Regions from separate parts of the Arthrobacter sp. E44 genome, predicted to be linked through region 1. Evidence: riboswitches for the same ligand, from Rfam matches in the RefSeq annotation. Region 1 holds a riboswitch; each other region holds the start of a gene.
What was found. A riboswitch is a leader RNA that binds a small molecule or an ion and turns the genes downstream of it on or off. The one in region 1 is predicted to bind cyclic di-AMP.
Positions count from the first base shown of each region.

Region 1 (9,570 bases):
CTGCGGGTCCATGAAGTTCCCGTGGACTGGACCGACGACCCGGACTCAAGTGTGGACGTGGTCCGGACGGCGCTGGCGGACGTCCGGGGCATGGCCCGGCTCACCCGCGACCTGGTCTACGGCCGCATCCCCGTACCGGAACTGCGCGCCGCCCTGGCGCGGGGTCCGCTGCCGGCGTCATCACGGGCGGACGAGCAGACCCCGGGCAGCAGCCTCTTCGGCCAGCTGGTCCGGTTCGCCGCCATCGGGGCCGCCTCAACCCTGGCCTACCTGCTGATCTTCCTGTTCTGCCGCGGCTTCGTGGACCCGCAGCTGGCAAACTTCCTGGCGCTGCTGATCACCGCGGTGGCCAACACCGGAGCCAACAGGCGCTTCACGTTCGGCATCCAGGGCGGCAACCCGGTCCGGCACCACTTCGAGGGGCTGATTGTTTTCGGCATCGGCCTGCTGCTCACCTCCGGAGCACTCGCCCTGGTGCACAGGACGACGACACCGGACCGGTGGGCGGAAGTCCTCACCGTAGTGGCGGCGAACCTTGCGGCCACCGCAGTCCGATTCCTGCTGTTCCGGCTATGGGTCTTCCGGGACAAGGCACCCGGGACGACGGCAGCTCCCGGCGCCAACGACGCAAGTTCCGAACCCCGTACCGACGCCACAGACGCCACAGACGCCACAGACGCCACAGACGAAAACGCTACGGCCACCACTTCAACAGAAACGGCAGCTTCATGACCTCCACCATCTCCCCGGCAGGCGCCGACTCCACCGGGAGCGCGCAACTCACAGGTCCCCTGCACCCGGACCACCAGCACCCATCCGCCGGCACCACTGCACGCCCCACGGAAGGACCCGCTGGAACTGCCGGACCCGTAGCCCGCAACCCAATGCCGCGCTGGGCCGGCTACGCCTTCGGCAACCAGGCACGCTGGGTGCGGCCCTCAGCGGCGGGGCTCCTGGTGGCCACCGCGGTCCTGTACCTGTGGAACCTGGCAGCAACCGACTACGGCAACTCCTTCTACGCCGCGGCCATCCAGGCGGGCACCAAGGACTGGACCGCCTTCCTCTTCGGCTCGCTCGATGCCGGCAATGCCATCACCGTCGACAAGCCGCCCGCGGCGCTCTGGATCCCCGCACTCGCGGGCCGAATCTTCGGCTTTTCGCCGCTGAGCATGCTGGTGCCGGAGGCACTCATGGGCGTGGCCGCCGTCGGGTTCCTCTATCTGGCCGTCAAACGGGTATCGGGACCGGCGGCAGGCCTGTTGGCCGGCGGTGCGCTGGCCCTGACGCCGGTGGCGGCACTTATGTTCAAGTTCAACAACCCGGATGCCATGCTCACGCTGTGCCTGGTGCTCGCCGCATATTTCACCACCCGCGCCATTGAACGGGCCGGCTGGAAGTGGCTGGCGGCGGCCGGTGCCGTGATCGGGCTGGCATTCCTCACCAAGATGCTCCAGGGTTTCCTGATCGTCCCGGCACTCGGACTGGCCTACCTGTGGGCGGCCCCCGCCTCGGTCGGGCGCCGCATTGCCCATCTGCTGGGCGCATTGGGCGGAATCGTTGTCGTGGCAGGCAGCTACGTTGCCCTCTTCCAGCTGACTCCCGCTTCGGAGCGCCCGTACATGGCCGGATCCACCACCAACAGCTTCCTGGAACTGACCTTCGGCTACAACGGCCTGGCCAGAATCACCGGTTCGGGCGAAGGCATGCCCGGCGGCGCCGCCGGGGGTGCTGCAGGCGGGCCCGGAGGCAGCTTCGGGGGCGGCAACGCTGGATTCGGCGGGGCTGCCGGCATGTTACGGATGTTCGGGACGAGCTTTGGCGGTGAAGTCTCATGGCTTTTGCCCGCTGCCCTGATCCTGCTGGTGGCGGGTCTGTGGTTCACCCGGCGTGAAGCCCGCACTTCCCCAAGCCGGGCCGCCCTGATTCTGTGGGGCGGCTGGCTCTTGGTCACCGGAGGCGTCTTCAGCTTCATGAGCGGCATCGTCCACCCCTATTACTCGGTAGCACTGGCGCCGGCCATCGCGGCACTGGTGGGCATCGGTGCGGTGGAACTCTGGCGCGGCCGAACATACTGGCCTGCCCGCATTGTCCTTGCGGTGGCCGTCCTGGGCACCTCGATTTGGTCCTCTGTCCTCCTGGGCCGGGACGCATCCTGGCTCCCTTGGCTGCGCGTGGCGGTCATCATCCTCGGTGTCCTTGCCGCCGCGGCAATCCTGCTCCGCCTTGACGCCGTGCGCACCTCCGGACGGTTCCGGCGTGCGGGGGCGGCCGCCGTCGTCGTCGTATCCCTCTTGGCCGGCGGGCTTGGTGCCGGTGCCTGGACCCTGGCCACCGCTGCCTCCGCACACTCAGGCTCCATTCCGACGTCGGGACCCGCAGGCTCAGCGGGCGCTTTCGGCAACCGGGCCGCGGGCTTCCGCGGCGACCGGACCGACGGCAGGAACTCCGCCACGGACTCGGCCACCGGAACCGACGGCCTTGACCCAATGAACGACCTCGGCGGCACCCCCGGAGCCGGTACCGGCGCACCTGACGGCGGCCCGGGCGGTGCAGGTGGCCCCGGTGATGCAGGCGGCGCCGGCGGTCCCGGCGAAGGAACTGCCGATGCCGCGGTGACTGCCCTGTTGAAGGCCACCAGCACAAAGTGGTCTGCGATCGTTTCCGGCGCCACCCAGGCAGCCAGCCTGGAACTGGCCACGGACACCAACGTCATTGCCCTCGGAGGCTGGAACGGCGGCGATCCCTACCCCACCCTGGCCGAGTTCCAGGACATGGTGGCCAAGGGCCAGATCGGCTACTTCATCCAAAGCGGAGGCATGGGCGGTGGCGGCATGGGCGGCCGCGGCGGCAACTCCGAAGTGGCCGCCTGGGTCCAGGCCAACTTCCAGGCCCAGACCGTAGGCAACTCAACCGTCTACCAGCTCACCAAGTAGGACACGATGGCCAGCCAGCACAGCGTGCCTGTAACCACCGCAGCCCGCCCCCGGAGGAATCCACTGGGGCGGGAGCGATTCACCCTCCGGGGCCGGCCGGGCACGCGGGACCATGCGGCCTTCCGCGGAGACCGTGCGGCCTTCCACCGGAGGCTGGAACTGGCAGCTGTACTGGCTGGCACGGCCGTGCTGTACCTGTGGAACCTCGGTGCGTCGGGCTGGGCCAACGCGTTCTATTCCGCCGCAGCCCAGGCCGGATCGCAGGACTGGGCAGCCTGGTTCTTCGGCTCCTCCGATGCCGCGAATGCCATCACCGTGGACAAGCCGCCGGCCTCCCTGTGGATCATGGGGCTGTCGGTCCGGATCTTTGGCCTGAGCTCGTGGAGCATCCTGGTTCCCCAGGCTCTGATGGGGGTCGGCTCGGCGTGGCTGGTCTATCTGGCCGTGCGGCGGGCCGCAACGCCGGCCACCGGTGATGTCCGGCTTGCGCACCGGGCAGGGCTGCTGGCAGCGGCGGTCCTTGCCCTCACCCCGGTTGCCACCCTGATGTTCCGGTTCAACAACCCGGACGCCCTGCTGGTGCTGCTAATGACAGCAGCCGCGTACGGGTTCCTCCGCGCGGTCCAGGAGGACCGGCCTCGGTGGCTCCTGCTGGCCGGGGTATTCCTGGGCTTTGGGTTTCTCGCCAAGCAGCTTCAGGTCCTGCTGGTGGTTCCCGGGTTCGCCCTCGCCTACATGGTGGCAGCTCCGGGCGGCACCCGGCGGCGGTTGATCCGTCTGGCAGCCGCGGGAGCAGCGATGGTGGTTTCTGCCGGCTGGTGGCTGCTGGCCGTCGAGCTGACGCCGGCGAACATGCGGCCCTACATTGGCGGGTCGCAGAACAACTCCATCCTGGAGCTGACGTTGGGCTACAACGGCCTGGGCAGGCTCACGGGCGACGAAACGGGCAGTGTGGGCGGCGGCAACGGCTGGGGCGTTCCGGGCCTGTTCCGGATGTTCAACAGCGAGTTCGGCGGCCAGATCGCATGGCTGCTGCCGTCCGCACTCATCCTTGCGGCGGGGCTGCTGTGGGTGGGGCGGCGGGCTCCGCGAACAGATGTTGTCCGCGCTTCCGTCATCGTCTGGGGCTCGTGGATCCTGGTAACGGGCCTGGTGTTCAGCTTCATGGCCGGCATCATCCACCCCTACTACGCGGTGGCACTGGCACCGGGAATCGCCGGAATGGCAGGCCTGGGCAGCGTTCTCCTGTGGCAGCGCCGCAGGCAAGCGGCTGCCCGCATCTTCCTCGCTTCAGCAGTGGCCGTGGCGTCGCTTATGGCCTTCTACCTGCTGGGAACCACGTCCGCCTACGGCCCTTGGCTGCGCTGGCTGGTGCTCGGCGGAAGTTTGGCAGCCGCAGCAGGCATTGGGCTGGGCAAGTTCCTGCGCTTGGCTTCCATGCAGCGGACGACGGCGGCCCTCGCCATCGCTGCGTCGCTCCCCGGTCCGCTGGCCTACTCCGTCACCACCGCGGCTACGGCACACAGCGGGGCGATCGTCAGTGCGGGGCCAGCCTCGGGCTTAGGCGCCGGCGGCCGCGGACCGGGAGGCTTCAGTTCGACCGGTCGGAGCCCTTCGGGCCGGGGCGCCGGACAGGGCGTCACGGGCCAGGGTCCCATGGGGCAGGGCTTCCAGCAGCAGGGTTCCCAGCAGCAGGCCGCCCCGGCCGGAACAAACCCTGGCGGCGCTAACTTCGGGGGCAGGCCCGGCGGCGGACTCGGTGGCCTCCTCGGCGCACCTACTCCACCAGCGGATCTTGTGGCCGCGCTCAAAGACGGTGCAACCAATTACACCTGGGCAGCAGCGGTAGTGGGCTCCAACAATGCCGCCGGGTACCAGCTCGCCACGGAACTGCCGGTGATGGCCGTGGGCGGCTTCAACGGCACCGACCCCTCCCCCACCCTGGCGCAGTTCCAAGACCTCGTCGCGCAGGGAAAAATCCACTACTTCATTGCCGGCGGGGCCATGCCGTCCAGCTCCGGTTCGGATGCCGTCGGCCGGATCGCCGAGTGGGTTTCGCAGAACTTCAGTGCGCAGAGCATCGGCGGCACCACTATCTACCTCCTGGCACGGTAACAACACGGCCTGGTGTCCTGAACGTAACGATTCAACCGCACGCCAGAAGCAAGCCGGCGCGCTGGAGGCCGTGACTTCCGTTACCTAAATGTGACTTTGCTTCGCTTTTCCTGTACCGTCGATTGGGTGCGGCTCCCGTTCGGGCCGCATATCCCGGGTTGACGCCAAGCTCTGCCGCTTCCCCCGGATTCCGATTGAGCAACGGCAGAGGCGGGGGACCCACCGTCCCGGGCGATGAACGCCCTTGGGGTTAAGCACGTACGTGATCTTTCCGTGCGGCCGGATGCCCTCATCCGAACCCGACAGCTAACTCCGCAGGTGTGAGAGGCGATCAATCATGTCCAAAAACACGGCAGAAGCATGCCTGCATGCCAAGGGTAAACATCTGGCACAGCAGGAACCGGCCAAGAAACCAGCAAAGAAGACCAGCCTGGGCGTGCGTGCCGGGATCCTTGCAGCATCCTGCGCGGTGCTCGTGGGGGTAGGCGCGGCAGGCCAGGCAACCAGCAGCATGACCCCGGTGTCATCCACCGAATCAAACTCTTCCACGGCAGCGGCCGACGCCCAAATGAGCATCGAGAAGAGCGAAATCCGCTCCAACCCGGCAGCGTCCGTTCCGGCGGCAATCAGCGTAGCCCCCCAGGCAGCGGAACCAGCCCCCGCGCCTGCACCGGCGGCCCCCGCAGCGGAAGCCCCGGCACCTGCCGCGGCTCCGGCACCCGCCCCGGCTCCTGCCCCGGCTCCGGCACCCGCTCCTGCGCCGGCACCCGTCGTCGCGGTGAATGATCCCGCCGGTGCCCAGGCTTATGCTGCCGGCCAGCTGGCAACCTTTGGCTGGGGACCTGACCAGATGCAGTGCCTGCAGACGCTGTGGACCAAGGAGTCCGACTGGACCACCACGGCCACGAATCCCAGCAGCGGCGCCTACGGCATCGTCCAGTCCCTGCCTGCAGAGAAGATGGCCAGCGCCGGCGCCGACTACCTGACCAACTACCGCACGCAGATCAACTGGGGCCTGGATTACATCAAGAAGAGCTACCAGTCTCCGTGCGGTGCGCTGAACTTCCACCTGGCGCACAACTGGTACTAGGCACCTCTCCCTGGCATAGCGCCGCAAAGGGAAACCTTCAGCTGAACCTCCCGGCTCCAAGGACAGCCGACGGCTGGTCCCGCCACCCGCCGTCGTACGCCTTGGCCACGGGGTAACGCCGGGGATTCCAGCGACAGACCGCGGGCCGCATCATCACGATGCGGCCCGCGGTCTGTTTTAAGCGTTGCTGGGCGTACTGCCGGCCTGAGCTGCATCCTGCCCGGCATTCCGCCAAGGGATGTACTGGACGGCCCACTTATTGCCGTCCGGGTCGGCGAAGTAAACGAAGTGGCCCCAAGGCAGCACTTCGATGTCACTGACGTCCACACCATTGTTCTTCAGGTGGTCATGCGCCTTTTGGATGTCGTCGACCACCATCTGGAGGGTGGTTCCCGTGCCGGGAGGGGCGTCCAAAAGCCCCTCGCCCATGCAGATGGAGCAGGCAGAGCCGGGCGGCGTCAGCTGTACGAAGCGCACGTGGTCCGACGGCCGCTCGTCGTAGTCCGCGTTGAAGCCCACCTTGTTGACATAGAAGTCCTTGGCGCGGTCAACGTCGGATACAGGGACAAAGACAAGTTCGAGTTTCCAGTCCATCCGCACAGGCTAGCGGCAGGACGACGAGTGAAAAAGGGTAAAAACTACCCTGCGATGCCGTAGAGCCGGTCGCCGGCGTCGCCCAGGCCGGGAACGATGTAGGACTTCTCGTTGAGCTTCTCGTCGATGGAGGCCAGGACGATGTGCACGTTCGCGCCCGAGAGTTCCTCTTCCAGCCGGGCCAGGCCTTCAGGGGCAGCCAGCAGGCAGATGCAGGTGACGTCGGAAGCGCCCCGCTTGAACAGGAACTTGATGGCCTCACGCAGGGTGCCGCCGGTGGCCAGCATGGGGTCCAGCACGAAGACCTGGCGGCCCGTCAGGTCCTCCGGAAGGCGCTCGGCATAGGTGATGATGTCCAGCGTTTCCTCGTCCCGGGCCATACCCAGGAAGCCCACCTCGGCCGTGGGGACCAGCTTGGTCATGCCCTCCAGCATTCCCAGGCCGGCACGCAGAATGGGAACCACCAGCGGTGTGGGCTTGGTGAATGCCGTGCCGATGGTGGTGCTGACTGGCGTCTGGATGGTGACGGGCTCCGTGCGGACCTCCCGCGTGGCCTCGTAAGCCAGCAGGGTCACCAGCTCTTCCGTCAGCTGGCGGAATACCGGCGACGGCGTGTTCTTGTCCCGCAGGACGGTGAGCTTGTGGGCGACCAGGGGGTGGTCAACAACGAGAGTGCGCATCCCCCAAAACTATCATCCGGCGGTGTCCTTGCCTCGGCTGCCGGACGCGCCCTGCTTGCCGGCATCGCCGCCGTCGTGCACGGATTCGAGGACGACGTCCCGCACCACGGGACGATCGAACGTGGGGGCCGGACCCGCATGCTGCTTGCGCCTCAACAGGTGGAACAACCGATGCGCCAGGATCACGATGGCCACCCAGGCCAGCCCCAGCGTCCAGCCGGCCATGACGTCGGTCAACCAGTGGTGGCCCAGGAATACCCTGCTCAGCCCCATGGCAATGATGAAAATCACGCCGGCCGTGATTGCCGTGACCCTGACCCAGAGTTGGTGGAACTGCAGGCAAAGAACGTACAGGAGGACGCTGATGACCACGGTGGTGTTGAGGGTATGGCCGCTGGGGAAAGACGGCGAATCCTCGTAAGGCGGGACCGCATCGGCGTGGTCCGGCCGGGTCCTGCCCACAAGTTTCTTGCCGAACGTGGTGGCGAGGATGGAGACGGTTGCCGCGCCGCCCACCAGGAGGAGTGGGCGCCAGGTCCGGCTCAGGAACGTCAGCCACGCGGTAAGGATGCTGGCGAGGATGGGCATGCCGATGCCGCCGCCGATGTTGGTGAAGCCGGTGGCAAAGGCATCAAGGCCCGGGTTTCGCAGCGACTCAGCGTACTGGAGGGCCGGAACATCGAGGTTTGCGAGCCCGTCCTTGCCCACTACGTCGTCGTAGACCTCGGCGCCGGCCAGGGCCATGATGACAACCACGGTCCCGCCGATGATCAGGGTCAGCCAAAGGGCGGCGTAGGGCTTGAACCATCTGTCCATCCGCTCGTGGACTCTGCTCATCATGCCTCCCAGGAAAAGTACGCAAGCTTAGTATCTCTCGAAACTATCATTGAGCCATGCCGTTGCCCGAAAAGAAACACAAGGCCTGGATGGGCCTTGCCCTGGTTGAGGCCCGGCGGGCCCTCGCCACGGAGGACGTGCCCATCGGCGCCGTGGTAATAGGGCCCGACGGCGATGTGCTGGGTTCCGGCCGGAACCAACGGGAGGCCTTGGGCGACCCCACGGCCCATGCCGAGGTGGTGGCCATCAGGGAGGCGGCCGGACGGCTACAGGAACGGGCACGGCTCCACGGCGGCAGCGACGACGGCTGGCGGCTGTCCGACTGCACGCTGGTGGTCAGCTTGGAACCGTGCGCCATGTGTGCCGGCGCCATCGTGCTGGCGCGGATTCCCCGGGTGGTGTTCGGAGCGTGGGACGAGAAGGCCGGGGCCGCCGGGTCGGTGTTCGATATCCTCCGCGAACGCCGCCTCAACCATTGGGTCGAGGTGTACCCCGGGGTCCGCGAGGAAGAGTGCGCACAGCTGCTGCGGGAGTTTTTCGCCGGGCACCGGAGCAACAGCCTCTAACCCCGTTGGTTCAGTCGGGGCCCGCTTCAGTCCTGGCCCGGACCTTCAGTCTCAGCCGGTTCCTGCTGCCCCGCGCCCGACAGCAGGGCCAGCATCTCCTGGGCGGTACTGCTCCAGTCCGGCAGCCTGGTCCGCGCTTTCAGCGCTGCTGCCCGCCAGCTTTCCCGGGTTTGTTCGTCCGTCAGCCAGCGACGCAGGACCTCCGCCAAGCGACCCGGACTCTCACTTGCCCCGGCCGGTAGTGGCAGCGCTGCCCCCGGAAGGCGCGGCCCGCCGTCGTCCGCTCTTATCCCGGCGATGCCAAGCGCTTCCACTGCCCCCGTCCCCTCGCGGACAAGTACCGGGATTCCGTGCGCAAGGGACTCGGTGACCGCCATTCCGAACGCTTCGATCCGGGAAACGAGCAGGGTCAGGTCGGTGCGCGCCCATTCGGCTTCGAGGTCCCTACCCGTGAGCTCACCCTCCAGCCGCACCCGTTCCTGCAGCCCGTTGGCAGTGATGGCAGCCTGGACCTCCCGCGCGTAGTCCGGGTCGGCCTGGTCGGACCCCACGAACGACGCAGTCCACTCAAGGTCCTTGATCCGGGCCAGCGCCTCGACTGTCAGCACCTGGTCTTTGTTGGGCAGCAGGGCTGCGACGACCGCCAGGTGCGGAGGCGTGGAACCGGCAGCCTGGGGTGCGGGTTCCACTCCAGGCAGGACCACTTGGGCCTGGCGGAGTCCCCGCGTGGTAAGCACGGACGCCGCAGAAGCGCT
Region 1 covers NZ_JBHDJA010000006.1:168,466-178,035, reverse strand. The annotation lists gene ACETK3_RS07870 (glycosyltransferase) at 1-732, shown strand, start outside; gene ACETK3_RS07865 (ArnT family glycosyltransferase) at 729-2,933, shown strand; gene ACETK3_RS07860 (ArnT family glycosyltransferase) at 2,958-5,048, shown strand; cyclic di-AMP (ydaO/yuaA leader) riboswitch at 5,220-5,380, shown strand; gene ACETK3_RS07855 (hypothetical protein) at 5,386-6,138, shown strand; gene ACETK3_RS07850 (glyoxalase superfamily protein) at 6,316-6,732, opposite strand; gene upp (uracil phosphoribosyltransferase) at 6,777-7,412, opposite strand; gene ACETK3_RS07840 (phosphatase PAP2 family protein) at 7,425-8,249, opposite strand; gene ACETK3_RS07835 (nucleoside deaminase) at 8,306-8,815, shown strand; gene ACETK3_RS07830 (glycosyltransferase family 4 protein) at 8,842-9,570, opposite strand, start outside.

Region 2 (9,570 bases), on a different contig from region 1:
GGGGGAGGCTGCGGCCGACGTCGATTTCGGCGAAAACCCCACAGGTCCCGAAGCGGACGCCAGCGACGACGAGGAAAACTTCGGCGGCTCCCCGCTCAGCCAATTTGAGCCGGACGACCTGGAACGATAGCGGTCCAAGGGTCCGGGCCCGCGGGGCCCGGACCGCGGGAAGGAAAGAGATGCACTCCAAAAACTGCTGCTGGAGGCCTTCGACCGGCTTCCTTCACTTGTCCGCCAGGCACTGGAAGGGCTGGACGAGGCGGACCTGCAGCGCCGTCCTGCCGGTAACGGCAATTCCATCGGCTGGCTGATCTGGCATACGGGCCGGGTGGAAGATGCACAGGTGGCCTCCGCCTCCGGGCTGGAGCAGGTTTGGACGGGAGAAGGCTTTGTATCCCGTTTCGGGCTCCCGCTTGCGGAACGGGACACGGGCTACGGCCACTCCAGTGAACAGGTGGACGCAGTCAGGGCGCCCCGCGGGCTCCTGCAGGAATACTACGAGGCGGTCCACCGGCAGACCGCCAAGGTCCTGCAGGGTATTGATGATCCGGACCTGGACCGCGTGGTCGACGAACATTGGGATCCGCCGGTAACCCTCGGAGTGCGGCTGGTCAGCATCCTGGGGGACTGCCTCCAGCACCTCGGCCAGGCAGCATATGCCAAAGGGCTGCACGCGGAGCCGGCAGACGCCCCAAGTGCGTGAACTCGTGGTGCTGGGCACGGCTTCCCAGGTTCCCACCCGCACACGGAACCACAACGGGTACTTCCTGCGCTGGGACGGCGAAGGACTCTTGTTCGACCCCGGCGAGGGCACCCAGCGCCAAATGATCCATGCCGGGGTGGCGGCAAGCCAGATCACCAGGATCTGCCTCACCCACGTGCACGGAGACCACTGCTACGGCCTGCCGGGGGTCCTGTCCCGAATGGCCCTGGACGGTGCTTCACACCCCGTTCACCTTCACTATCCTGCCTCCGGCGAACAGATTGTCCAGGCCCTCGTGGCTGTCAGTTCGCCCGGTATCGACCTGCGGCTCCATCCGCACTCCGGCGCCGGACCCGTGGCGGACGGCCTGGAGATCCGGCCGCTGAGGCACCGCATCGAGACGTACGGATACCTGCTCACCGAGCCTGACGGCCGCACCTTCCTTCCGGAACGGCTCCGGGCGGCAGGAATCGAAGGGCCTGACGTGGGCCGACTGCAGCGCCAAGGCTTCTTCGGCGCAGTCGCGTTGGAGGACGTAAGCGTCCCCAGGCCCGGCCAGCGCTTCGCGTTCATCATGGACACCGCGCCGTGCGCCGGCGCGGAGGAACTGGCCGAGGGCACGGACCTTCTGGTCAGCGAATCGACATTCAGCAACGACGACGGCGGGCTGGCGCACCAGTACTTGCACCTGACCGCCGGGCAGGCAGGGGAGCTGGCGGCGTCCGGAAAGTCCCGGACGCTGGTGCTCACCCATTTTTCCGCACGGTATGGCGACGACATGTCCCTGCTTGCGGAGCAGGCGCAGGCACGTGCTGCAGGGACCACGGTCATCGCAGCCCATGACCTGCAGCGCATAGCCGTGCCTCCGCGGCGGCACCAGGTGCGGGAATCAGCGGACCATTATGACGGCGATAGGGTTAAACCATGACGGCAGCAGCTGAATCCATGGTGGCTTTTGACGGCCGCTTCGCGCGTGAACTGTCGGAACTCGCTGTTCCCTGGCAGGCCGAGGAGGCCCCCAGCCCCGGCCTCCTTGTCCTCAACGAGAAACTGGCGCGTGACTTGGGCCTGGACGCGGAGTACCTGCGCAGTCCCGAAGGCGTGCGGCTCCTGGTGGGAAATCACGTTCCTCCTGGCGCCACACCGGTGGCGCAGGCTTACGCCGGCCACCAGTTCGGCGGATACTCGCCCCTGCTCGGTGACGGGCGGGCGCTTCTGCTGGGCGAGGTCACGGACCGGAGCGGACGACTCCTGGACATCCACCTCAAAGGCTCTGGACGCACGCCTTTCGCCCGCGCGGGGGACGGCAGGGCCGTCGTCGGGCCCATGCTGCGCGAATACCTCGTCAGCGAGGCTATGTACGCCCTGCACATTCCCACCACCAGGGCACTCGCCGTCGTGGGCACGGGCCGCCAGGTCCGGCGCGACGGTATGCTGCCGGGCGCCGTCCTGGCCAGGGTGGCAAGCAGCCACCTGCGCGTGGGCAGCTTCCAATATGCGCGTGCCACCGAGAACCTCGACCTTCTGAAGCGCTTGGCGGACCATGCCATCAGCAGGCACTACCCCCAGGCCGCGGAAGCCGAAAACCCCTACCTGGCACTGTTCGGGTCGGTCGTCTCCGCGCAGGCGGAACTGGTGGCCCGCTGGATGCTGGTGGGATTCGTCCACGGGGTCATGAACACGGACAACATGACCATCTCAGGGGAAACCATCGACTACGGCCCCTGTGCGTTCATGGATGCCTTCAATCCTGCGGCCGTCTACAGTTCAATCGACGTCAGCGGCCGCTACGCCTACGCCAACCAGCCGGTTCTGGCCGAATGGAACCTTGCCCGGCTGGCGGAGGCGATGCTGCCGCTTATCCACGAAGACCAGGAGCAGGCGGTTGCGCCCGCAGTGGAGGTGCTCGGCGGCTTCCGGGGCCACTACAGCAGGGCGTGGACCGGTGGCATGAATGCCAAGCTCGGCCTTGGCAGCCGCGGGGGAAGTGACGAGGAAACCACGTCCGCTTTGGTGGACGGCGCCCTTGCCATCCTGAAGGACGGTCCCGTGGACTACACCCTCTTCTTCCGTAACCTGGGCAAGGCCGCCCGTGGCGACCTTCGTCCGGTGCGCGGCATGGTTCTTGATCTGGCTGCGTTTGATTCCTGGGCGGAGCGGTGGCAGGCACTCGAACCGGACGCGGAGCTGATGGACAACGTCAACCCGGCGTACATTCCCAGGAACCACCTCGTGGAGGAGGCATTGGCCGCTGCCACGGCCGGAGACCTGTCACCCTTGCAGCAGCTTTTGGAGGCAGTCAGTGACCCCTTCACCGAGCGGCCCGGGCTGGAACGCTACGCCGAAGGCGCCCCCGAGGACTTCGGCAACTATATGACCTTCTGCGGGACCTGACGGCTGCGGGGGCAGGCGGCGGATGCGACAGGAGGGCGGCAGCCGGATGACCGGCTGCCGCCCTCCTGTCTAATGCCTGCGCTGTTGGGCGCCTGCGGTGATGCGAAGACTAGGCGACGCGGACCGCTGAGTAGCCGCCGAGCCAGCTGATGGAGTGCACCTGGGTGTCGTAGCCGTTCACGCCACCGCTGACAACCTGGCCGTTGCCGGCGTAAACGCCAACGTGGCCGGAGGTGATGATCAGGTCGCCGGGCGCAGGAGCGCCGACCACGGTGCCGTACTGGAAGAACTGGGTGGGGGCAAGATCGCCAACGGACTTGCCCACCGAGCGCAGCGCCTTCTCAACCATGGCAGTGCAGTCCTGCTTGATGCCCAGCTGGCCGTAGGCGTTTGCCAGGATGGCAGCGCCGGTGCCGCTGCCGGTGGGGGCGGACACGGGGGTGGCCGAGGCGTAGGACATGTTCATGCCGGTGTTGGCCGGAGCGGCGGCTGCGGTCTGCACGGGTGCTGCTGCAGGGGCCGGAGCCGGTGCCGGTGCCGCGGTGTAGCCGGCGGCGGGGATCTGGATCTGGTCGCCCGGGTAGATGATCGAGGACAGGCCCAGTCCGTTGGCGGACAGGACGCTGTTCAGGCTGACGCCATTAGCAGACGCAATGGCACCCAGGGTATCGCCGGAAACTACGGTGTGGACGCTGCCTGCTGCCGCTGCCGGGGCCGCAACAGGTGCGGAGTACGCCTGCACGTTGGTCTTTTCCGTGGTGTCAGGGCCGGTGACACCGGCGTGGGCCGGGGCGCCGACGCCGAAGGCAATGCCGGACGCTGCAGCAACTGCGAGCGCGGGGCGGCCCAGCGAGCGGGCCTGGGACTTGGCTGTCACGGCGAGGCCCTCGAGAACAATGGAGCGGGCCGGAGTTGCGCGGTGACGGGCAGTGGTGGAATTTTTTGACACGGTTGATCGCCTCTCCCATGCCTGCGGGGTGAGCTGTCGGGTTCGGGCTGGAGATACCCGGCCGGAAGCAACCCCGTAATGGACGGAGGCGCTATCGACTTAACCCCAAGGCCACAAGTGGCCGCGGAAACTTGGTTCCCCCGTCCCTGCCAGCTGGAGCGGTTGTATCCCATGATCAGTGGCAGGGCTCGGCATACTGATGGGAATGTCCCGTCTGAGAGGGACACCTGAAGACCATAACCCACATGCGGTGGCATTGTCACATTTGGATAACATACGAGGTTTCCCTCTCGAATTCCGCAAACGTTTGGACGTTACGGCTGTTATCGGTGTCGACCTCGGCTAATAGCCGGGCTTGCAGGACAGGTAACGGCCCGGACACGGACACGGGATGTTTGCCGCGGCTCCATGGAACTGGCCGTTTCCATTCAGGCGCTCCGCGATCCGACCGCTAGGCTGTTTGCATGCCAGATTTCGACCGGTTCCGGGTACTGCTCGAAGAGGAGCGGGCGCGGCGCCTGGAGTTGCTGCCGGCGCTGCGGGCTGACATCCAGGCAGCGAATTCGGCCCGGCAGGACTCCAATGTCGATGACGAGCACGACCCCGAAGGGGCCACGATCGCGTTTGAGCTCTCGCAGGCTTCGGCGCTCCTGAAGCAGAGCTCGGCCGGCCTGGACCAGATTGACGCGGCGCTGGCCCGCCTGGCAGCGGGGACCTATGGAACCTGCGCCGTGTGCGGGGAGCCCATTGCGGAGGGCAGGCTGGAAGCGCGGCCCTGGACACCGTTTTGTATCCGCCACGCCTCGTCCGGTCGGGGACGATGACTGGCCCTGCGGATGTGGTGTCCGCGGCGGCGGAGTTCGTTGACCGGACCCTCCAGAACGAGGGCGCCTGGTACCGGGCGGACGACGTCGGGAACCGGCTTGGCTGGGTGCTGGACTCTTACGGTTCCTCCATCGGAGCGGTGCGCGGCACGGTGCGCGATGCCCTGCGCAAATTCAAGGACCTGGACCACGACACCACGGTGATGCTTGCGTCCACCCTGTGGGGACAGCCCCGGCCCGGCTCCCGCCCCGTGTTTGAGCGCCGGTTGGCGGCCGTGGTGCTGCTGCAGTCACGGGTGCGGCTGCTCAGGCACTCGGACCTGACCCGGCTGGAAGGCTTCCTTCGTTCTGCCCAGGCTGCAGACCTGATCCAGCCCCTCCTGGGCGACGTCCTGGTGCCGCTGCTGTCCGGCCTCGGGGAGCGCGAGCGGCAGCGGGCCAACGCGGTCCTGGCCCGGTGGCGGGACGACCCCGACCCGCAGCTTCAGGCGGCGGCAGCCGCCCTTGAAAAAGATTTGACCCTTTGACCTCGAAACCGGGAGATCCGCATGAATGAGCACTTTGACCTTGACCGTTTTGTTGCCGCGCAAAACAGCGGCGGCACCTATGACCAGGCGCTGGGGGAGCTGCAGGTCGGCAGGAAGTCCGGCCACTGGATGTGGTTCATCTTCCCGCAGATCTCCGGGTTGGGGCAGAGCGCAATGTCCCGCAAATACGCCATCTCCTCACTCGCAGAGGCCCGTGCCTACCTGGATCATGAGGTACTGGGGCCGCGGCTCCTGGAGTGCGCCCTGGTCCTGGCCAACCATGCAGACCAGTCCGCGGAGGACATCTTCGGCGGCATTGATGCCAGGAAGCTGCGGTCGTCCATGACACTGTTTCTCCGGGCGGCACCCGGAGAAACAGTGTTCAAGACTGTCCTGGCCCAGTTCTTCGACGGCGAGCCTGACCCTGCCACCGATGAGATCCTGGCTGGCCACGCCGCTGGCTGACGCCGGGTTGGCGGATCAGCCAGGCCCGGGGAACCGGCTAGGGCGTGGGGCTGCCGCCGTTGACGTTCAGTGGTTCCCCTACCACGTAGCTGGACTCGGGTGAAGCCAGGAAGACGTAGGCGGGTGCCAGCTCCGCGGGCTGTCCTGCCCGGCCCAGGGGAGTCGACTGGCCGAATTCCGGCAGCTGCTCCTTGGGCTGGCCACTGCTGACCTGCAATGGCGTCCAGATGGGACCCGGGGCCACGGCATTCACCCGGATTCCCTTGGGTGCCAGCTGCTGTGCCAGTCCCTTGGTGAAGTTGTTGATGCTGGCCTTGGTGGTGGCGTAGTCCACCAGGGTGGGGGACGGGTTGTACGCCTGGATGGAGGTGGTGTTGATGATGGTTGAGCCGGCCGGCATGTGCGGGACGGCGGCCTTGGTCAACCAGAACATCGCATACACGTTGGTCTTGAGGGTGTGGTCGAACTGCTCGTCGGTGATGTCCTGCAGGTCCTCCTGGGCCACCTGCTTCCCGGCGTTGTTGACCAGGATGTCCACCCCGCCCAGCACGGCAACCGCCGTATCAACGACTTCCCGGCATGTGGCGGAATCCTTGAGGTCGCCCGGCACCTTGACGGCCTTGCGGCCCGCAGCCTCGATGATCCCGGCGATGCGGGAGGCGTCCTCCTCTTCCTGGGGCAGGTAGGAAAGGACGACGTCGGCGCCTTCCCTTGCAAAGGCAATGGCAGTTGCGGCGCCGATGCCTGAGTCCGCGCCGGTCACGATGGCGCGGCGGCCTTCCAGCCGTCCCGTTCCGCGGTACGTTTCTTCGCCCAGGTCAGCCTTGGGCGTCAATTCGGCGTCGAGGCCCGGCTCGGGCTGGTGCTGCTTGGGCGGGGAAATCTTTTCGTAGGCAGTCACGGGATTACGGAAGGTGTACTGGTCAGTCATGGTGGTCCTCCTGTTCGTGCGGACTCGGGCTGGTTCGTCGCCCCGGAAATTGAAGCAGCCTGCGATTAATGGATCACAGCAAGCCAAAAAGCTAAGCATGCTTACGGTTCCCAGCCTAGGCAATGAAACCCCGCCCTGCCAAGCGGTCCTTCGGCGTGGCCGCGTCAGTCCCGCCGTACTTCCACCAGCCTGACCTCCGCCAACCGCCCGCCGTCGACCTTCGCTTCCATGAATGTGCAGGAGGGCTGCCGGCGGCGGTCCGTGGGCGACCCGGGATTCAGCAGCCGCAGCCCGTTCGGCGACGCGGTGTCCCAGGGAATGTGGCTGTGCCCGAACACCAGGACATCGGCTTGCGGATACAACGCTTCGCACCGCAGTTCGCGGCCCTTCGCCTGCCCTGTCTCGTGGACCATCGAAAACCGGACGCCCTCCAAGGTCGCGCTGGCCGTTTCAGGAAGGCGGCGGCGCAGCTCCGCGCCGTCATTGTTCCCATACACGCCCAGCAGACGCCTGCTTCGGCGCTCGAATTCGTCCAGCAGCGCTGCGTCCACCCAGTCACCGGCGTGGAGCACCACATCGGCATTTTCAACGGCCCGCCACACCTGGGCGGGAAGGTCTTTGGCGCGTTTTGGCACGTGGGTATCGGCGATGAGGACAAGGTTCAAGGGCATATCCGCATCCTGCCATGAAGCTCTGTTCCCGCGCCCGCCGCAGTCGTACTCTGGGGCTGGGAGGTGATTGCCATGGAGGCAGCCCAAGGCGACCGCATCGTCGTGCACGGAAGGACCGTAGGGTCCTCGGACCGGCACGGGGTGATCCTGGAAGTCCGCGGCGAAGGCGGAAGCCCGCCCTATGTTGTCCGCTTTGACGACGGGCACGAAACGGTCATGTATCCCGGCGGCGATTTCGCCGTCGACCGCGCACACAACACCTGACCGGCGGTGCAAGCGGGACTGCGCCCCGCCGCTCCACCTGTCAGACTGGACGAATGGACCACTTTCCGTACTCCAGCACGTCATCCACCCCACCGCCCCGCTCCGGTCCGCGCGACCCGGGTGACGCCTGGGTGGAAGGGGACCGGGGCCGGTACTGGGGCAGGTTCGGTGCGGCCGGCGTCCTGGCCTACGACCCTGCCAAGGGGGTGCTCCTGCAGCACCGCGCCGTCTGGAGCCACAACGGGGGAACCTGGGGCCTTCCCGGCGGGGCGCTGCATGAGGGCGAAGAAGCGGTGGACGGCGCGCTCCGCGAGGCCTACGAGGAGGCGGCCGTCCCGTCGGAGAGCGTGGAAGTGCTGTTCACCTCGGTCCTGGACCACGGCTACTGGTCCTATACCACCGTGGTGGTGCGGGTGCTGGAGTCCTTCGAGCCCGTTATCAGCGATCCCGAAAGCATTGCGCTGCTCTGGATCCCGGTAGCCGAGGTGGACGCCCTGGAGCTGCATCCGGGTTTCGCGGCGGCCTGGCCGGAACTGCTGGCGCGGCTGGACTCCGGAGAGTCCTGGTAAACGGGGAGTCCTGGTGAACGGGGAACGCTGCTGAACCCCGGCCTGCGCCGCTGCTAGTAGCCTTCGCCGTACTCGGCCGTCACCAGGATGGGCAGGTGGTCCGAATTGCCGCGCGGCAGCGTCTCCACACTGGCGATGTCCAGGCCCAGTGACGTGGCGAAGTCGAAGTGGCCCTTGAACACCTTGTACCTGGTGTAGGTCCGCCTGTTGCTGAGGGACAGGGCGTATCCGGAGTTCTTCATATGCATGTCAAGGTTCTTGGTGAAGAACGGGTAGTTGAAGTCACCCACCATCAGGGTCATCAGGCCCTTGCCCATGCTCAGCAGCTCGGCGTGCGCTGCGTGGATCTGCTTGCGCCGCAACGAGTTGGAGGCAGTGAGCGGGGCTGCATGGAAGGAGCCGATCACCAGCTCATGCTGGGTTTCGTTGTCCATCACCCTGGTGCCGATCAGCCGCTCATGGGCCGGGGCCAGCACCCTGTCATGCATGGACTTCTTCAACGCGAAGGACTGGGTGTCCAGTGCAGTGAAGCGGCTGGTGCGGTAATAGATGGCCAGGCCCAACCGGTTGCCCTTGGTGGCATCGGCAAGGTGCAGGGGGCCCAGGGTTTCGGGAAGGTCGCTGGCATCCACTTCCTGGAGGCACAGCGCATCGATGTCATGGTTCCGTGCCAGGGCGAGGAGCTCGCCGCTGGCATTGTGCTTGCGGAGGTTGTAGCTGATGACGCGCATGAAACACCTCTTTTGAGGGTTGCTGACAGGACCAGTTCCTTACTCTAGTCCGATTGCCGCCCCCACCCTCCAACATTTCGCCGGCCGTCCCGGCGCGCCGTTCCCGTGAAGGATAGAGTTAGTGGCAATTCACTGAACGTTTCGTAAGGGGCCAGCCTTGACTGCAGACCTGCCCGAACTTGCCGGGGGCAACTTTTACTACCAGGACCTGGGGGAGGGAGCGTTCCGGTCCACCATCCATGCCCAGGGAGCGTGGAATGTCCATGAACAGCACATGGCACCGGCGTCCGGCCTTCTGGCGGACCGGCTGGAACGGCACGAGCCGCGCGAAGACATGCGGATGGCGCGAATCAGCTATGAGATCCTTGGCCTGATCCCGGGCGGTGAGTTCAGGATCGACACCACCACGCTGCGGCCCGGCAGGACAATCGAACTTGTGCAGGCCGAGCTGGTAGCAGGCGGCAGGACGGCGATCCGCGCCACCGGGTGGCGGATGCTGACCAGTGACACGGGTGAGGTGGCCGCCGTCGAGGACGCCGCCA
Region 2 covers NZ_JBHDJA010000009.1:128,498-138,067, reverse strand. The annotation lists gene ACETK3_RS10295 (hypothetical protein) at 1-130, shown strand, start outside; gene ACETK3_RS10290 (DUF664 domain-containing protein) at 194-703, shown strand; gene ACETK3_RS10285 (ribonuclease Z) at 696-1,631, shown strand; gene ACETK3_RS10280 (YdiU family protein) at 1,628-3,097, shown strand; gene ACETK3_RS10275 (LysM peptidoglycan-binding domain-containing protein) at 3,207-4,046, opposite strand; cyclic di-AMP (ydaO/yuaA leader) riboswitch at 4,050-4,250, opposite strand; gene ACETK3_RS10270 (TraR/DksA C4-type zinc finger protein) at 4,511-4,870, shown strand; gene ACETK3_RS10265 (DNA alkylation repair protein) at 4,867-5,397, shown strand; gene ACETK3_RS10260 (DUF1810 domain-containing protein) at 5,419-5,862, shown strand; gene ACETK3_RS10255 (glucose 1-dehydrogenase) at 5,900-6,793, opposite strand; gene ACETK3_RS10250 (metallophosphoesterase) at 6,958-7,464, opposite strand; gene ACETK3_RS10245 (DUF1918 domain-containing protein) at 7,537-7,728, shown strand; gene ACETK3_RS10240 (NUDIX domain-containing protein) at 7,782-8,297, shown strand; gene ACETK3_RS10235 (endonuclease/exonuclease/phosphatase family protein) at 8,351-9,028, opposite strand; gene ACETK3_RS10230 (thioesterase family protein) at 9,186-9,570, shown strand, end outside.
Region 2: it holds a riboswitch for cyclic di-AMP, as region 1 does, so the genes downstream of both, ACETK3_RS10275 (LysM peptidoglycan-binding domain-containing protein) here and ACETK3_RS07855 (hypothetical protein) in region 1, are expected to answer to the same signal.

Region 3 (9,570 bases), on a different contig from region 1:
GGTGTGGTCGCCCTTGACGTTGTTGCAGCGAAGGCAGGCTGCCACCAGGTTCTCCCACGAGTCAGCCCCGCCCCGGGACTTGGGGTGCACATGGTCGATGGTATGCGCTGCCTTGCCGCAGTATGCGCATTTATGGCCGTCGCGTCTGAGTACGCCCCTGCGGCTGACAGCCGTGGAGTGGTTGTATCGGGGCCGGATGTACCGGTTGAGGAGGATCACGGACGGGCGGCCCAGGACGTCCGTGGGTCCCACGACAGGGTCATCCCCTTCGGCCACGACGCTCGCCTTGCCCGTGAGCACAAGCACCAGCGCCCGGCGGAAAGTAATGACCGCCAGCGGTTCATATCCAGCATTCAGAACGAGAGTGCGCATGCACTTACCTCTTCACGGCCGCACCCGTCAGGGGCACGAGGGCCGGCTGCCCTCGGCATGTCCGGGCTATGGATCGACATCACAAGAGTAAACAGAGAAGTGCAAAATCAGGTAATCGCCGCCCGGATTCCCTGCGGGGAACGTTCCCCAGCAGGGCAGGCATCAGTCCCCTGCGGGGAACTTCTTAAACGCCAAGGACCCCCGCTGCGAGGGCGGGGGTCCTTGGACAAGCACTGGCTGTTGCCAGTGCCGGACATGCGGTGCTTACCTGACGTGGATGAAAACCGGCCCGGAGCCCACGTTTGCGCTGAAGACCACGGTGTCGTTGCCGTTGAAGCCGCCATGCACGGCCATGCCGTTTCCGGCGTAAACAGCGATGTGTGCCATTCCTCCGCCACCATCGGCGTAGTAGATCAGGTCGCCGGGCTGTGCCTGGGAAGCAGGCACCGTGTCCCCCAGGGACAGGTAGCCGGCGGGCCAGTCGTGGAAGTGGATGCCGACGGCGGCCAGGGCGTTGGTCACCAGCATGGTGCAGTCCTGGTGGACGCCAAGCTGGGCGTAGGCGGCGGAGAGGATTGCAGCACCCTTGCCGCTGGCAGAAGCCTGGGCTGCGGGAGCGGCCGGGGCAGCGGCGGTGGCGACCTTGGCGGTGACCTTGGGAGCGGCAACGGGCTGGGCGGCGGGAGCAGGGGCAGCTTCCTCCACCTGAACCTGGGGCTCGGGCTCGACGACGGGGGCCGGCGTGGTGGTCACAGCTGGCTTCTCGAAGCTGATCGCAATGGTGGAAGCGGCGGAAATCGGGGCGTCGACGGCGGATTCAACTTCCAGCGCGGAGGCGGGAGCAGAGTCGCGTTTGACGTTGGCATCGGCGGCGTTGGCCGCAATGCCGCTGGTCAGGACCAGGCCGGAAGCGGCGGCGATGACCGCAGCCTGGCGGCCCATGCCGCCGGCGTTGTCGCTGACAGCCTTGGCAATGACAGCGATCGAGTTGGTCTTGGTGACCTCGGCGCGGTGCCGTGCGGTAGCACGAGTCGTCATCAGTTCTCTCTTTCGTTTTCCTTGCAACCGCAGGTAGGCAGGCAAAGTGTGTTGGACGCGCCGGCATCTTGGGGGTACGCCGGCGCGTCCCGAACGGGGATGTGGTTTCTAGCGAAGAAGCTTTGGGCAAAGAAATAGCCCTTGGAGCACGGAGCCCAAGAACTATTTGTTGAGGTGGTAGTACGACGAGGTACCGGTGGCTGCAGGCGAGTGGAGCAGCGTGCCCTGTGAGGGGTTGAGTGCGCTGATCATCATGCCGTTGCCGACGTAGATGCCAACGTGGGCGCCGCCGTTCTGGACAACCAGGTCACCCGGCTGCGGCGCAGAGGTGGGGGTCATGATGCTCCACGCGTTGGTGCGGGGAATGCTGATGCCTGCCTGGGCGTAAACCCACTGCACGAACCCGGAGCAGTCCCAGCCGGTGACGGGGCTGGTGCCGCCCCACACGTACGAGTGGCCGATGCCGGTGTAGGCGATGGCTGCGATGCCCGAGGTCGCCGCCGAGGAGACGGTCTGGGCGGTCTTGGCGGCCGGCGCGGCGTCCTGGCCGGCAGCAGCAGCAGCGTTGGCCGTGTCGGTGGACTGGGTACGCACCGGCTGCACCTTGGGAGCAGCGGTGGTTTTGACCACGGGACGTTCAAAGGAAACCGTGGCGGTGGGGGCAGCGGTGACGGCGAGGGCCGTTTGGGCCGAACCGGACTCAGTGGAAGCTGAGACACCGGCAGTGGTATCAGCAGCAGTGGCCGGCAGGCCCATGCTCAGGATCAGGCCCGAGGCGGCTGCCACAACGGCAGCCTGGCGGCCTACGGTCCCGGCATTTGCACTCACGGCCTTGGAAACGGCATCCAAGGGGTTGGTGCGAACCGTTTGCGCACGGTGGCGCGCAGAATTATGGCGTGAAGACACGAAGGTAGCCTCTCCCAATGCCTGCGAGGTGAGCTGTCGGATTCGGATGGGAGTCACCCGGCCACGCTGCTTCCTGGGAAGCTTGTGACTTAACCCCAAGGCCTTCTGGATGAAGGCCGAAATTGGTTCCCCCGCCCCTGCCAGACGATGAAATGCGAACGGACCTTGAGCGGTGGCAGAGTTAGGCAATCCACTCAAGAGCGTCAACTTCGGAAAAGTTGACGCGAGTTAGACGGTACAGCAGTTTTGTTTCAATGTCACATTCAGGTCACGGCTAGTCACGGCGATCTGAGAGTGCGCAATCATTCGGTTACAACCAGCCCATGGGATCGACCACTTCGCCATTGACCTGGACTTCGAAGTGCAGGTGGCAGCCGGTGGATGCACCAGTGGTGCCGCTCAGCGCCACCACGTCCCCGCGGGAGACGGTCTGGCCCACCTTCACATTGAAGGACGACAGGTGGTTGTACGTGGTTTCCAGCCCGTTTCCGTGGTCGATGACCACTCGGTTTCCGCCGCCGAACTGATGCCAGCCCGCGAAGGTCACGGTACCCGTGGCGGCCGCCAGGACGGATGTCCCACACTGCGCCACGAAGTCCTGGCCCCGGTGGAAGTCGCCCGAGCCTCCAGTAATCGGGCTGACCCGGTAACCGAAGGGGGAAGCGGTGGCAAGGGATGCCAGCGGTGCGGCCAGGGTGCCGGCTGACGCGGCACGCGTCACGGACCCGGCCGACTGGGCACTCAGCAGTTGCTTTAGCTTCCCGTCCGGGTCGGCCTGGGTCACCACGGCGGACCGGCTGAAGTCGATCTGGGCACCGATGTCGGCCGAGATCTCGGGCTGCGGCGTGACAGAGGAGGCTGCAAGCGGGGCGCTGCCGGCGGCATCAGTGGCCATAACGGGACTTGTGGCGGGCACGGTCACGGTCAGCACCAGGCCGGTGGCCGCCAGAGCAATGCCGGCCTTCTGGCCGATGCCGCTGGCGGCGGCAAACTCCGTCATCTGGCGGAACGGACCCCGGCGGCGGCGGGCGTCGCGATGGAGGTCGCGGGGGCGCTCCGCTGCGACAACTTCGACAACCCGCGGCGCCGAAGGGGGGCCGGCAGCACGGCGGCGTCCCCGGGGGGTTTGCATGGTCAAGAAGGGTTCCTCTCTGGAAAAGCCTGCGGAGTTAGCTGTCGGATTCGGGTCAGAGAGATCAAAGACCCGGCCCGCCAAGGGCAAGCTTCTGCGCAGGGGTATTCCCGGAAGAATCCTTCACTGGAGAGGCTTGCTGCTGACGGACTTCACCCCAAGGCAGTCCCCCGCTGCCGCTTGTGGTTCCCCCGCCTCTGCCAGTAACGACTCGTGCACCCGATCCGCTGGCAGAGCTCGGCTCCGGATCAGGTAACGCTTAAGTTTCAAACGACTGGTTCTACTATAGGGGCTTAAGACCCTAGGTAACAATTCCGTTATCTTTGGCTGGAAGGGCAGGTCCGGGGTATGGAAGCTTCGCTTCAGCCCTGCTTGACGGCCACAAAGACGTGTGCGGCAACCTCCGGCGGAAGCTCCAGCGCTCCTTCAATCCCGGCCACCCGCACCGAGATGTAGTCGCCCACGCGTTCCAGGGCCACTGCAGCGCCGGGCCGGATTCCGCCTTCGTCCAACTGCGACAGCAGCTCCGGCTCCACCTGGATCGGCTCCGCGAGGCGGCTGATGGTCACGCCGGAAGCAGGCACGTAGCTCTTCATCGCCTCCACCAGGCTGATGGCGCCGTCACCGAAGCCGGGGGCCGGCCGGCCGCCCAGCGCGGCAAGGCCCGGGATTGGGTTGCCGTACGGGGATTCGGTGGGGTGGTCCAGCATCTCGTAGATGCGGCGCTCCACCCGCTCACTCATCACATGTTCCCAGCGGCAGGCTTCATCGTGGACGTAGGCCCAGTCCAGCCCGATGACGTCCGCCAGCAGGCGTTCGGCCAGCCGGTGCTTGCGCATCACCTCCGTGGCGCGCTTGCGCCCGGTGTCAGTGAGCTCCAAATGCCTGTCACCAGAGACAACAACGAGTCCATCGCGCTCCATCCTGCCGATGGTCTGGGAGACGGTGGGGCCGGAGTGGCGCAAGCGCTCGGCAATACGGGCCCGGAGGGCAACGATGTTTTCTTCCTCAAGCTCCAGGATGGTCCTGAGGTACATCTCCGTAGTGTCGATCAGATCCGTCATCCAGCTCAGCTCCTCGAGCGCAGTACCTTGCGTTGTCCCACCGTATCGCCTCTTCCCGCGAGGTAGTCCGGGGGAAAGCTTAGCCTATTTTGACTTTGTCCGAATAGCTGCGGCCCCAAGGGGAGCCGCAACAGGTGCACGCGGAAGGGTTGCACAGGCGGGACACTTGCACGCCCGCCGCGTTGTCTCAGTGTCTGGACTTTGCCGCTGCCGGTTGCCGCCCACCGCCGCTGTTCAGGCAGAATGGGAAAGGCCTATGGCACAGCCGCCGCCCGGCTGCCGGCCACCACAACCCGCCCGTGCGGACCAAAGCGTTCGTCCCCGCCGAAATTGGAGCACCTGTGAGCGACACCAGCATCACGATTCCCGCCGACCTCCTGCCCAAGGACGGACGGTTCGGTGCCGGTCCGTCAAAGGTCCGGCAGGAACAGATCGATGCCCTCGCCGCAGCGTCCAAAACCATCCTCGGCACCTCTCACCGCCAAGCCCCGGTCAAGAACCTGGTGGGGTCCGTCCGTGAAGGGCTGAGCCAGTTCTTCCGCGCCCCGGAAGGCTACGAGGTTGTCCTTGGCGTTGGCGGCTCCACTGCTTTCTGGGATATCGCGAGCTTCGGCCTGGTGGAGAAGAAGGCCCAGCACCTCTCCTTTGGCGAGTTCGGGTCCAAGTTCGCTGCGGCCACCAACAAGGCACCTTTCCTGGAAGCCTCCTCGATCATCAAGTCCGAGCCCGGCACCCGACCAATGGCACAGGCCGAGGCCGGGGTGGACGTTTATGCCTGGCCGCAGAATGAGACCTCCACCGGTGTGGCAGCCCCGGTCCAGCGGGTTTCCGGAGTCGACGAGGGATCGCTTGTCCTGGTGGACGCCACCTCGGCTGCCGGCGGCCTGGATGTGGATGTTGCCCAGAGCGACGTCTACTACTTCGCGCCCCAGAAGAACTTCGCCTCTGACGGCGGCCTCTGGCTTGGCCTGTTCTCCCCCGCCGCTCTTGACCGGGCCGCCCGCATCAAGGACAGCGGCCGCTGGATCCCGGACTTCCTGGACCTCCAGACTGCCATTGACAACTCGCGCCTGAACCAGACCTACAACACGCCCTCGCTGTCCACGCTGGTGACCCTGGATGCCCAGGTGCAGTGGCTGAATTCCAACGGTGGCCTGGATTTCGCGGCTGCACGCACCGCCGATTCAGCCGGACGCATCTACAGCTGGGCCGAGGCTTCCGATTTCGCCACCCCGTTCGTTGCCAAGCCGGAGGAACGCTCCAACGTCATCGCCACCATCGACTTCGACGAGTCGGTGGACGCCGCCGCAGTGGCCAAGATCCTGCGCGCCAACGGCATCGTGGACACCGAGCCCTACCGGAAGCTGGGCCGCAACCAGCTGCGCATCGCCACCTTCGTGGCCATCGAGCCCAGCGACGTCTCGGCCCTGCTTGCCAGCATTGACTACGTGGTGGGCGAGCTGCGCAAGTAGGCACAGTGGACCATCAGGCCCTGTCCATACGCTGGCACGCTTAACGTACGACGGCGCCGCCCGGGTTTATCCCGGACGGCGCCGTTTTCGTTGTGCCTGGCAAAGGGCGGGGCCAGCCTCGCGGTAAAGGTGCGGCTAGGCTCCTGCCTGCGCTCCGTCGTCGTCCGCCGACTCCCCTGCCGGCCCTGAGTCCCCTTCCGCAGCGTGGCCGGCGCCAGCCTCGGCAGGTTCCGCCGTCAAGGGACCACCGTTCTCCTGGCCGTCTGTTTCCTGGGCCTCTGCTTCGTGGCCACCCGCTTCAGGCTCCTGCGGCTGTTCATCCTCGGGACGCACCCGCTCGGCCCACGGCACCCACTCCGGGGCGAGGATGGAATCCTCGGACGGCAGCAGGCCCAGTTCGTTGACCGTGACCACCTTGGAGCGCGAGTTCCGGGTCAGCACCGCGTACCACTGCCAGCCTGCGTAGCCGGGCAGCCGGGACTCGAACAGGTGCGTCACGAGCCGGTCGCCCTCGCTCTTGGCCGCAAGGTGCGCGCCGATGGTGGCGGCCGGCGTGATGCTTTCCACTGCGGTCCGGGCCGCATCAACAGCCGCGGCCAGGAAAGCGTCAGGCTTGCCCGTACGCCACACGGGCACGCCTGCCTTGCGCTTGGGCGGGGTCTTGGCAGCCTGCTCCTGCACTGGCGCGCCCGGCTGTTCAGATTGGGGATTCATGGGCGCCTAAACGTCCAGCTCGTCGGCAACCTTGCGCAGGGCTGCAGCAATGGCCTTGCCCTTGTTGCCGTCCGGGTACTTGCCCTTGGAGAGGGTGCCGGACAGATTGTCCAGCACGGTCACCAGGTCCTGCACCAGCGGGGCGAGGTCCTTGGCGCTGGGACGCTTCGCCTTGGCAATGGACGGGGTCTTGTCCAGCACCCGCAGGCCCAGTGCCTGCGCTCCCTTGCGGCCGTCCGCCACACCGAACTCCACCCGGGTGCCCGCTTTCAGCTCCGTTACCCCTTCGGGCAGCGACGACTTGGGCAGGAAGACCTCCTGGCCATCTTCGCCCGCGAGGAACCCAAAGCCCTTGTCCTTGTCATACCACTTGACCTTGCCGGTAGGCACGTAATCAACCTTCTTCGTTCTGCTGTCATAAGACACGGCCGCCTGCCACCGCATCCGCATTGTTGTGCGGGTTCAAGGTATGGCAAGCGCAAACCGTGTTGGTCTGTATCCATCAAGGTTATCCTGCCGGATGCCCTCATTACGCTTTCCCCAGCACTGTTCCGCCGCAGGCGCAAGGGCGCCGGGAGTGTTTAACCCCACCAATGCAGCCGCTGTAGCGTTACGTCCATGACTCCATCGCGTTACCGGCGGCCGCTGATGGTCCTCGCCGCTGTTATTGCCGTGCTGTCCCTCATAGCCGTAGGGATGGTCATGGCGCTTGCCTTCACCGGGTCGGTGGCCCCCACGTGGGTCACCTACTCCGCGCTGTACGGCCTCCCGGTGGCCTTCATCCTGATGCTGGTAGTGGTCCTGGACGGCGTCGCCGCCCGTCGGCGGGCGGGAAAGGCTGAGCGGCGGTAACGTTGGACTGATGTCCCTTATTCGCGCGCTCGGCATGGAACTGGAGGCACGCAGCGACGATTCGCTGCGGGCGTTGTTCGCCGCGCGGCCGGACCTCATCTCCCCCTCCGTTCCGGATTTCGCGGCGTTGGCGGCGCGCGCCACTTCCCGCGTCAGCGTCCAGCGCGCCCTCGAGCGGCTCAACCGCCCGCAGATGCAGGTCCTGGAGACCCTGCACCTCTGCACCAACACGGACACCGGGCACAGCGCCTCGGCGGAAGGCCTGCACCAGCTGATCCGTGGTTCCTCGCCGGCAGTCGTTGAGCAGATCATCGGCACCCTGCAGGAGCTTGCCCTGGTGCACCCCGCCGCTCCCCCGCACGGCACCCCTGCCGCGGCCGGCCAGCAATTCTTCCTGCCGGTGGGCTCGCTCAAGGACGTGGTGGGCATCTACCCGGCAGGGCTGGGCCGGAGCTACACGGAGCTGGTCCGCCTTCAGCCGGCCTTCGCGCAACGGGCGGTGCAGCTGGTCGCCGAGCTGCACCGCAGCGGTTTCGCGATCCACGGCGCCACCACGCCGATGGAGGCGGCCCTGGCGCTTCAGCACTGGACATCGTCCCCCGAAGCCCTGCAGGACATCCTGGCCAAGGCCCCGGAGCGGACGACGGCGCTGCTTGCCAAGTTCCGGAACTGGGCCATGGGTGCCGTCCCCCAGGCGCAACGGAAAGCCTCGGTCGCCACGGAGGGGGCCGACGTCGGGCCCGTGGACTGGCTCCTTGCACGCGGGCTGCTGGTGCCGCTGGACGCGGCGCACGTTGAGCTGCCGCACAGCGTGGGACTGGCACTGCGCGGCGGCGCAATCATCAATGACTTCACCCTTTCACCGCCGGTTGCCGAACTTGGCCGCACCACCGCGGCGCTGCGCAGGAATGCGGCCCTGAGTGCTATTTCCGAAACCCTTCGGCTGGTCTCCGAACTGTTGCATGCGGTTAAGACGCAGCCGCTGGCCACCCTGCGAAGCGGGGGCGTGGGCGTCCGCGAGCTGCGGCGGCTGTCCGACCAGCTGCGCATTGACCAGGGCGCGGTGGGCCGGCTGCTGGAGCTGTGCGGCCTGGCCGGCCTGATCCGCCTCGACGTCGATTCGTCATCGTGGGTGCAGCCGCCGGAGCTGGAGTGGCTGGTCCTGCCCCGGCAGGAACAATGGCTGTGGCTGGTGAACGCCTGGCTGGCCAGCGAGCGCGTGCCCTCCATGGTGGGCCAACCCGTCAATTCAGCGCCTGGAGCGGCGGCCGCCCGTTCGGCCTCCGGCACCACGATCGCCGCCTTGTCCGCGGGGGCCCAGCGCCCGGATGCCCCGATTGTCCGCAAACGCATCCTGGAAATCCTGCTTGAGCTGACGCGGGAAGCCGAGGACGGCGCCGGTGGCGCGCCCGTCCTTGATGCCGCCGCGGTGCTGCAGCGCGCCGAATGGTCCCAGCCGCGGATGGCCCGGCGGTTCAGTTCCCTGATCCGGGGCGTCCTTGCCGAGGCTGAAATGCTGGGCCTGGTGGGCTCCGGGGCCCTGAGCCAGCTGGGGAGCGCCTTCGCGGAGGACGACCCCGATGCCGCCCTTGCCATTCTGGGCGAACATCTGCCCGCCGCCCTGAACCACGTGCTGCTGCAGGCTGACCTGACCGCTGTTGCTCCCGGTTACCTCTCCCCTGCACTGACGGAACAGCTCCAGGGGATGGCCGACGCCGAGGGGCAGGGTCCTGCCACCATTTACCGGTTCTCCGCGGAGTCGATCAAACGCGCACTGGACGGCGGCTACGACGCCGCCGGCCTGCTGGCGTTCCTCCGGGAGCACTCGGCCACGGCGGTTCCCCAGCCGCTGCAGTACCTGGTGGAGGACACCGCTTCGCGGCATGGCAGACTGCACGTGGGCCAGGCTGCGAGCTTCATCCACAGCGAGGATGAAACCGCGCTCACGGACCTGCTGGCGGGACCGAAGGCTGCCCAGTTGGGCCTTGTCAGGCTGGCCCCCACGGTTGTCGCGTCCTCC
Region 3 covers NZ_JBHDJA010000005.1:58,273-67,842, reverse strand. The annotation lists gene ACETK3_RS06370 (HNH endonuclease) at 1-372, opposite strand, end outside; gene ACETK3_RS06365 (NlpC/P60 family protein) at 637-1,410, opposite strand; gene ACETK3_RS06360 (C40 family peptidase) at 1,573-2,196, opposite strand; cyclic di-AMP (ydaO/yuaA leader) riboswitch at 2,321-2,514, opposite strand; gene ACETK3_RS06355 (M23 family metallopeptidase) at 2,627-3,448, opposite strand; cyclic di-AMP (ydaO/yuaA leader) riboswitch at 3,459-3,701, opposite strand; gene ACETK3_RS06350 (metal-dependent transcriptional regulator) at 3,811-4,512, opposite strand; gene serC (phosphoserine transaminase) at 4,854-5,984, shown strand; gene ACETK3_RS06340 (DUF3027 domain-containing protein) at 6,120-6,698, opposite strand; gene ACETK3_RS06335 (cold-shock protein) at 6,705-7,088, opposite strand; gene ACETK3_RS06330 (hypothetical protein) at 7,317-7,550, shown strand; gene ACETK3_RS06325 (helicase-associated domain-containing protein) at 7,561-9,570, shown strand, end outside.
Region 3: it holds a riboswitch for cyclic di-AMP, as region 1 does, so the genes downstream of both, ACETK3_RS06355 (M23 family metallopeptidase) here and ACETK3_RS07855 (hypothetical protein) in region 1, are expected to answer to the same signal.